2 linked regions of the Shinella zoogloeoides genome follow. The protein of the gene in region 1 interacts with the protein of each later gene in a pairwise test. Links are inferred from orthologs where the notes say so. Each region holds a gene or a part of one and is shown in the gene's direction. Other genes may lie near its edges.

What was found. Proteins that work in one complex are often made in the same cells at the same time.
Region 2: the proteins of Q9316_RS06425 (region 1) and Q9316_RS17500 interact in binary tests that used the Escherichia coli proteins (3 or more experiments, as listed by UniProt). The link is inferred for Shinella zoogloeoides from one-to-one orthologs.

The regions. Positions count from the first base shown.
Region 1 is NZ_CP132311.1:1,106,418-1,110,557, reverse strand. What follows is about bases 921-3,812. They hold Q9316_RS06425 (ABC-F family ATP-binding cassette domain-containing protein), read left to right. Parts: upstream 921-1,369; coding sequence 1,370-3,256; downstream 3,257-3,812. Other genes in these bases: Q9316_RS06420 (TRAP transporter substrate-binding protein), read left to right, coding at 3,450-3,812; Q9316_RS06430 (GGDEF domain-containing protein), read left to right, coding at 921-1,317. In the rest of the region: Q9316_RS06435 (hypothetical protein), read left to right, coding at 1-45; more of Q9316_RS06430, read left to right, coding at 235-920; more of Q9316_RS06420, read left to right, coding at 3,813-4,140. UniProt on the Escherichia coli protein: Genetic data indicate it may be involved in ribosome assembly or function.
Region 2 is NZ_CP132311.1:3,344,743-3,349,553, reverse strand. The notes cover bases 451-4,013. They hold Q9316_RS17500 (2-oxoglutarate dehydrogenase E1 component), read left to right. Parts: upstream 451-816; coding sequence 817-3,813; downstream 3,814-4,013. Other genes in these bases: odhB (2-oxoglutarate dehydrogenase complex dihydrolipoyllysine-residue succinyltransferase), read left to right, coding at 3,868-4,013; sucD (succinate--CoA ligase subunit alpha), read left to right, coding at 451-696. Also shown: more of sucD, read left to right, coding at 1-450; more of odhB, read left to right, coding at 4,014-4,811. UniProt on the Escherichia coli protein: E1 component of the 2-oxoglutarate dehydrogenase (OGDH) complex which catalyzes the decarboxylation of 2-oxoglutarate, the first step in the conversion of 2-oxoglutarate to succinyl-CoA and CO(2).

The DNA.
Region 1 (4,140 bases):
AGCCAGGTCATGCGGGCGATCCCGCTCGCCCGGCGCATCGCCTGACACGGCACCGGTTTCACGGAGCGGCGCAGGGACAGCGCCGCCCCATGAAACGGGCGCCCTTGCCTATCGTCAACTTTGGTTGAATCCTTAGCTCAGCACACGCAAAATTAACCGCACAATCCGATAGTTACGCCGACTGACCTCCCAGCGCGCGGACGCCTTCCGCCGCGCCCCACCTGACGGCGTTTCATGACGAGCAAAGCCACTCCAGCCCTCAAAGACGCCCAACCGGCCGTTTCGCCCATCATGGCGCGCATCGCGCATGTCATGGCCAATCTCGGCATCGCCCCGCTGCCGCGCAATTACGAACTGCTGTTCGAGGCGCTGAACGGCAATGCGGGCGTTGCGCGCGAGATCGCGGCCCTCGGCAAGACGCCGGACCAGGCTTCCCTCGATGCGATCGCGCTGCGCCATTCGCTGCCGAGCCACAATGTGCTCGCCGCCGGGCAGGCCGCGGGAGAAGCCGTACTTCTGCTGACGGAAATCTCCAGGGCGGCGGAGGAGAACCATCGCCAGCGCGCCGCCGCCGTGCAGGAGCTGGAGGAGATCGCCGCCCGTATGGACAGGAACCCGGTGCTCGGCCTTTCCGATTTCGCCAGCGATACGGTCCGTCTCCTTTCCCTCGTGCGCGATATCCTCGGGAGCGACCGGGCGACATCCGCAAGGATCGACGACCTCCAGGCGCATCTCGACGGTCTGCGTTCCGGCCTGTCGGTGACCCGCGAGGCGCTGACCCACGACCCGGTGACGGGCCTTGCCAACCATGCCGCGCTGCTCGGCCGCCTCAAGACCTTCTTCAAGCAGGAGGCGAGCGGGGGCACGACCGCCCTTCTCCTCTTCCGCGTCGAGCAACTCAAGGCATTTGCCGAAACCCATCCGGCAGGCGCCGCACAAAAGACGCTGAAGCGGCTCGCCGCCATCTTCCGCCGCTCGGTGAAGAAAGCGGATTTCGTCGCCCGCACCGGCCCGGATCTCTTCTGCCTGCTGCTTTGCGACGTCGACCGCGAGATCGCCGTCACCATTGCCCGGCGCATCGCGGCCCGCGTCGCGGAAAAGCCATTCCCCTTCCTGGACCGCGAGCTTCCCGCCGGATTCCTGACGCTGACCGCCGGCATCTCCATGAGCGATTCGGCCCAGTCGCCCACGATGTTCTACGAACATGCCGACCAGGCGCTCGCCTATGCGGCGGAGACCAGCATTGCGCTGCGCATCTATTCGGCGGAGGTCTCCGAGCGGGCGGGACGCACCTATCGCGCAGGCGGGGCGGGCTGAACCGGCCTGCCGCCTCTTGCTTTAAGCTGTCACCCCGCCCTATAGACCCGGCATGATCACGATTTCCGGCCTCACCGCCCGCGTTGCCGGGCGTCTCCTCATCGACAACGCTTCGCTCTCGCTGCCGAGCGGCGTGAAGGTGGGTCTCGTCGGCCGCAACGGCACCGGCAAGTCCACGCTGTTTCGCGTCATCACAGGCCAGCTTGCCTCTGAAGCCGGCAGCATTTCACTGCCGAAGAACGCGCGCATCGGCCAGGTGGCGCAGGAAGCGCCGGGCACGGACGAATCGCTGATCGAGATCGTGCTTGCCGCCGACAAGGAGCGCGCCGCCCTGCTCAAGGAAGCGGAAACGGCAAGCGACCCGCACCGGATCGCGGAAATCCAGACGCGCCTCACCGATATCGGCGCCCATTCGGCAGAAGCGCGCGCGGCCAGCATCCTTGCCGGCCTCGGCTTCGACCATGAGGCCCAGCAACGCCCGGCGAAGAGCTTCTCGGGCGGCTGGCGCATGCGCGTGGCGCTCGCCTCCGTGCTCTTCTCCGAGCCGGACCTGCTGCTGCTCGACGAGCCGACCAACTATCTCGACCTCGAAGGCACGCTGTGGCTGGAGGACTATGTCCGGCGTTACCCGCATACGGTCATCATCATCAGCCACGACCGCGACCTCCTGAACACCGCCGTCAACGCCATCGTGCATCTCGATCAGCAGAAGCTCACCTTCTATCGCGGCTCCTACGACCAGTTCGAGCGCCAGAAGGCCGAAGCCGACGAATTGCAGATGAAGGCGAAGGCCAAGAACGAGGCCGCGCGAAAGCACCTGCAGAGCTTCATCGACCGTTTCAAGGCCAAGGCCACCAAGGCCAAGCAGGCGCAGAGCCGCGTCAAGGCGCTGGAGCGCATGGGCACGGTCGCCGCCGTCGTCGAGACGCATGTGCAGCCGATCACCTTCCCGGAGCCGGAAAAGCAGCCCGCCTCGCCCATCGTCGCGATCGAGGGCGGCGCGGTCGGCTACACGCCGGGACAGCCGATCCTCAAGCAGATCAACCTCAGGATCGACAATGACGACCGCATCGCCCTGCTCGGCTCGAACGGCAACGGCAAGTCGACCTTCGCCAAATTCATCTCCGGCCGGCTGGAGGCCGAATCCGGCACGGTCAAGCGCGCGCCGGGGCTGAAGATCGGCTTCTTCGCCCAGCACCAGCTCGATGACCTCATTCCCGACCAGTCGCCCGTCGAGCATGTGCGCCGGCTGATGCCGGAAGCGCCGGAGGCCAAGGTGCGCGCCCGCGTGGCGCAGATGGGACTTGCGACGGAGAAGATGGCGACGGCCGCCAAGGATCTTTCCGGCGGCGAGAAGGCACGCCTTTTGATGGGCCTTGCCGCCTTCGACGCGCCGAACCTGCTCATCCTCGACGAGCCGACCAACCATCTCGATATCGACAGCCGCCGCGCGCTGATCGAGGCGCTGAACGATTATGACGGTGCCGTCATCCTGATCTCGCACGACCGCCATCTCATCGAGGCCACCGTCGACCGGCTCTGGCTTGTCAACAACGGCACGGTCAAGACCTTCGACGGCGACATGGAGGAATATCGCGGCCTCATCGTCCAGTCCGGCAAGAAGGACGACAAGGACAAGCCGGCCTCCGCCGGCGGCGAGGCCAACAAGGCGGAACTGCGCAAGGCCAATGCCGACCGCCGTGCCCAATACGCACCGCTGCGCAAAAAGATCAACGAAATCGAATCGCTGACGGCGAAACTGCACAAGCAGATTCAGCTTCTTGACGCGGAACTTGCGGACCCTGTCCTCTACGAGAAGAACCCGGCAAAGGCCGCCGAGAAGGCAAAACTGCGCGCGACGGCCGTCGACAAGCTCAACGAGGCCGAGGAACAGTGGCTGGAGCTTTCGGCCGAGTACGAAGACGCGATGGCCGGCTGACCGGCCATCCGCACGCTCCAGAAAAGCAAAAAAAACAGGCAGATAGCGGGAATCGCCTTCTAAGACGAAAGTCGTAGAGGGCCCGTTGCCCCTTCTTTCCTTCCCGGCTTGAAACCCCTTCCCCATCATGGTTATCTCGCGCCTGATGACACGAGAGCGGGGGAAATCCGCCGTTCGCCATTGGGAGGAAACTATGGATCGTCGATCATTCATCAAGAAAGCCGGTGTGGCCGGCGTCGGCGGTGCGGCCGCCACGGTGCTTGCCGCCCCGGCGCTCGCGCAGAGCAATCCGAAGATCAACTGGCGTCTTGCCTCGTCGTTCCCCAAATCGCTCGATACGATCTATGGCGGCGCGGAAGTGCTTTCGAAATACGTGTCCGAAGCAACGGACGGTAATTTCCAGATCCAGGTCTTCGCGGCCGGTGAAATCGTTCCGGGCCTTCAGGCCGCCGATGCGGCATCCGCCGGCACGGTGGAGGCCGCCCATACGGTTTCCTACTACTACTGGGGCAAGGACCCGGTCTGGGCGCTCGGCGCGGCCGTGCCCTTCGCGCTCAACGCGCGCGGCATGAACGCCTGGCAGTACCATGGCGGCGGCATCGACCTCTTCAACGAATTCCTCGCCACCCAGGGCCTCGTCGGCTTCCCCGGCGGCAATACCGGCGTGCAGATGGGCGGCTGGTTCCGCAAGGAAATCAAGACCGTCGCCGACATGAAGGGCCTGAAGATGCGCATCGGCGGCTTTGCCGGCAAGGTCGTCGAAAAGCTCGGCGTCGTGCCGCAGCAGATCGCCGGCGGCGACATCTATCCCTCGCTCGAAAAGGGCACGATCGACGCCGCCGAATGGGTCGGCCCCTATGACGACGAGAAGCTCGGCTTCTACA
Region 2 (4,811 bases), 2.2 Mb from region 1 along the record:
ACCGGTGCCGACGCATCCGTGATCTACGTTCCGCCGGCCGGCGCCGCGGACGCGATCATCGAGGCGATCGACGCCGAGATCCCGTTCATCACCTGCATCACCGAAGGCATCCCGGTGGCCGACATGGTGCGCGTCAAGGCCCGCCTCGACCGCTCCTCCTCGCGCCTGCTTGGGCCCAACTGCCCCGGCATCCTGACGCCGGAAGAATGCAAGATCGGCATCATGCCGGGCTCGATCTTCCGCAAGGGTTCGGTCGGCATCGTCTCGCGCTCCGGCACGCTGACCTATGAAGCCGTTTTCCAGACCTCCAACGAGGGCCTCGGCCAGACGACGGCCGTCGGCATCGGCGGCGACCCGGTCAAGGGCACCGAGTTCATCGACGTGCTTGAGATGTTCCTTGCCGACGACGCCACGACCTCGATCATCATGATCGGCGAAATCGGCGGCTCGGCGGAAGAAGATGCGGCGCAGTTCCTCATCGACGAGGCCAAGAAGGGCCGCAAGAAGCCGATGGCCGGCTTCATCGCGGGCCGCACCGCGCCGAAGGGCCGCACCATGGGCCATGCCGGCGCGGTCGTTTCCGGCGGCAAGGGCGATGCTGAATCCAAGATCGCGGCGATGGAAGCCGCAGGCATCCGCGTCTCGCCCTCGCCGGCACGTCTCGGCAAGACCCTGGTCGAAGTCCTCAAGGGCTGAGAAACAAAAGAGGTCCGGCCGGCTGAAAATTGCCGGCCGGACCGTCTCTTCCCGGTGAGGCTCGCCGGGTGGCAACAACACGATCGTTCGGGAGGCGGGCCGCACGCCCGCAAAAACACCATGGCACGGCAAGACGCCAACGAACAATTTCTGGCCACGTCCTTCCTCGACGGGGCGAACGCAGCCTATATCGAACAGCTCTATGCCCGGTACGAGGCGGACCCCGCCTCTGTCGGCGAGGAATGGCAGGCCTTCTTCAGGGCCCTCGAAGACCAGCCCTCCGACATCGTGAAGGCGGCCAAGGGCGCCTCCTGGAAGCGCGCGAACTGGCCGATCGTCGCCAATGGCGAACTCGTCTCGGCGCTCGACGGCAACTGGGGCGTCGTCGAGAAGGTTCTCGAGAAGAAGGTACAGGCGAAGGCCGAGGCCGTCGCCGCCCAGACCGGCGCGCCCGTCAACCAGGCCGACGTCAACCAGGCGACGCGCGACAGCGTGCGCGCCATCATGATGATCCGCGCCTACCGCGCCCGCGGCCACCTGCACGCCAAGCTCGACCCGCTGGGCATCGCCGCCCCGGTCGAGGACTACCATGAGCTTTCGCCCTCGAACTACGGTTTCGAGGACAAGGATCTCGACCGCAAGATCTTCATCGACAACGTGCTCGGCCTCGAATACGCGACCGTGCGCGAGATGGTCGAAATCCTCGAGCGCACCTACTGCTCGACGATCGGCGTCGAGTTCATGCATATCTCCAACCCGGAAGAGAAGGGCTGGATCCAGGAGCGCATCGAAGGCCCGGACAAGGGCGTCGACTTCACGCCCGAGGGCAAAAAGGCGATCCTGCAGAAGCTGATCGAGGCGGAAGGCTTCGAGCAGTTCATCGACGTCAAGTACAAGGGCACCAAGCGCTTCGGCCTCGACGGCGGCGAATCGCTGATCCCGGCGCTGGAGCAGATCATCAAGCGCGGCGGCCAGCTCGGCCTCAAGGAAATCGTGCTCGGCATGGCCCATCGCGGCCGTCTCAACGTTCTGACCAACGTGATGGCCAAGCCTCACCGTGCCGTCTTCCACGAGTTCAAGGGCGGCTCCTACGCGCCGGACGAGGTGGAAGGTTCGGGCGACGTGAAGTACCACCTCGGCGCTTCCTCGGACCGCGAGTTCGACGGCAACAAGGTGCACCTGTCGCTGACCGCCAACCCTTCGCACCTCGAAATCGTCAACCCTGTCGTCATGGGCAAGGCCCGCGCCAAGCAGGACCAGATGGCGAAGGTCTTCGAGGGCGACATCATTCCGCTGTTCGAGCGGGCACAGGTCATGCCGCTGCTTCTGCATGGCGACGCGGCCTTTGCCGGCCAGGGCGTGACGGCCGAAATCCTCGGCTTGTCGGGCCTGCGCGGCCATCGCGTCGCCGGCACGGTCCACGTCATCATCAACAACCAGATCGGTTTCACCACGAACCCGGCCTTCTCGCGCTCCTCGCCCTATCCGTCGGATGTCGCGAAGATGATCGAGGCGCCGATCTTCCATGTGAACGGCGACGATCCGGAAGCGGTGACCTATGCCGCCAAGATCGCGACCGAATTCCGCATGAAGTTCCACAAGCCGGTCGTGCTGGACATGTTCTGCTATCGCCGCTTCGGCCATAACGAAGGCGACGAGCCCGCGTTCACGCAGCCGAAGATGTACAAGGCGATCCGCGCCCACAAGACGGTCGTCAACCTCTACGGTTCGCGCCTCATTGCCGAGGGCGTGATCAGCGAGGGCGAATTCGAGAAGATGAAGGCCGATTGGCGCGCCAATCTCGAGCAGGAATTCGAGGCCGGCCAGTCCTACAAGCCGAACAAGGCCGACTGGCTGGACGGCGCCTGGTCGGGCCTGCGCTCGGCCGACAACCAGGACGAACAGCGCCGCGGCAAGACCTCCGTGCCGATGAAGCAGCTGAAGGAAATCGGCCGCAAGATCTCGACCATTCCGGAAGGCTTCAAGGCCCACAAGACCATTCAGCGCTTCATGGACAACCGCGCGCAGATGATCGAGACGGGCGAGGGCATCGACTGGGCGATGGCGGAAGCGCTTGCCTTCGGCACGCTCTGCGTCGAGGGCACGAAGATCCGCCTGTCCGGCCAGGATTGCGAGCGCGGCACCTTCTCGCAGCGCCACACGGTCCTCTACGATCAGGAGACCGAAGACCGCTACATCCCGCTCGCCAACCTTTCGCCGACGCAGGCCCGCTACGAGGTCATCAACTCGATGCTCTCGGAAGAAGCGGTTCTCGGCTTCGAATACGGCTATTCGCTCGCCCGCCCGAACGCGCTGACGCTGTGGGAAGCCCAGTTCGGCGACTTCGCAAACGGCGCGCAGGTCGTCTTCGACCAGTTCATCTCGTCGGGCGAACGCAAGTGGCTGCGCATGTCCGGCCTCGTCTGCCTGCTGCCGCACGGCTATGAGGGCCAGGGTCCGGAGCACTCCTCCGCCCGCCTCGAACGCTGGCTGCAGATGTGCGCCGAGGACAACATGCAGGTCGCCAACGTCACGACGCCGGCGAACTACTTCCACATCCTGCGCCGCCAGGTGAAGCGCGACTTCCGCAAGCCGCTGATCATGATGACGCCGAAGTCCCTGCTGCGCCACAAGCGCGCGGTCTCCTCGCTGTCGGAGATGGCGGGCGAAAGCTCGTTCCACCGCCTGCTGTGGGACGACGCCGAGGTCATCAAGGACGGCCCGATCAAGCTTCAGAAGGACGCCAAGATCCGCCGCGTCGTGATGTGCTCGGGCAAGGTCTATTACGACCTTCTGGAAGAGCGCGAGAAGCGCGGCATCGACGACGTCTACCTCTTGCGCCTGGAACAGCTCTACCCGTTCCCGGCCAAGGCGCTGATCAACGAGCTCAGCCGCTTCCGCAATGCCGAGATGGTCTGGTGCCAGGAAGAGCCCAAGAACATGGGCGGCTGGGCCTTCATCGACCCCTACCTCGAATGGGTTCTTGCCCATATCGACGCCAAGTACCAGCGCGTGCGCTATACCGGCCGCCCGGCCGCGGCCTCGCCGGCGACGGGTCTGATGTCCAAGCATCTCGCGCAGCTCGCTGCCTTCCTCGAGGACGCGCTGGGCGGTTGATCCGCCCAGTTTTCCCGTAACCGCGACAAAGACAAAACGAACGGAACTTTACTCATGGCTACCGAAATCCGCGTCCCGACTTTGGGCGAATCCGTCAGCGAAGCGACCGTCGGCACCTGGTTCAAGAAGGTCGGCGACACCGTGAAGGCGGACGAGCCGCTCTGTGAGCTGGAAACCGACAAGGTGACGATCGAAGTGCCGGCACCGGCCTCCGGCGTTCTCTCCGAAATCACCGCCAATGCCGGCGACACTGTGGAGCCGGGCGGCCTGCTCGGCCAGATCTCGGAAGGCGCTTCCGCCGGTGCGGCCGCCCCGGCCGCTGCCGAGAAGGTCGAAAAGGTTGCAGCCGCAGCGCCGGCCGCCGAAGCCAAGCCGGCTGCCGCCTCCTCCGCCATGCCGGCCGCACCGTCCGCGGCCAAGCTGCTCGCCGAGAACAACCTCTCGGCCGATCAGGTCGACGGTTCCGGCAAGCGCGGCCAGGTGCTGAAGGGCGATGTCATCGCCGCCGTCGCCAAGGGCATCACGGCAACGCCGGCTGCTGCCGCCGAGCCGGTCAAGGTCGCCGCCCGCGCGCCGTCCTCCGAAGCCGATGCGCCGCGCGAAGAGCGCGTGAAGATGACGCGCCTGCGCCAGACCATCGCCAAGCGCCTCAAGGATGCGCAGAACACGGCGGCCATGCTGACCACCTACAACGAGGTGGACATGTCGGCCGTCATGGACCTGCGCAACCGCTACAAGGACCTCTTCGAGAAGAAGCACGGCGTGAAGCTCGGCTTCATGGGCTTCTTCACCAAGGCCGTCACGCACGCGCTGAAGGAACTGCCGGCCGTCAATGCCGAGATCGACGGCACCGACATCATCTACAAGAACTACTGCCACATCGGCGTCGCCGTCGGCACGGACAAGGGCCTCGTGGTCCCGGTCGTGCGCGATGCCGACCAGATGTCGATCGCCGAAATCGAAAAGGATATCGGCCGCCTCGGCAAGCTCGCCCGTGA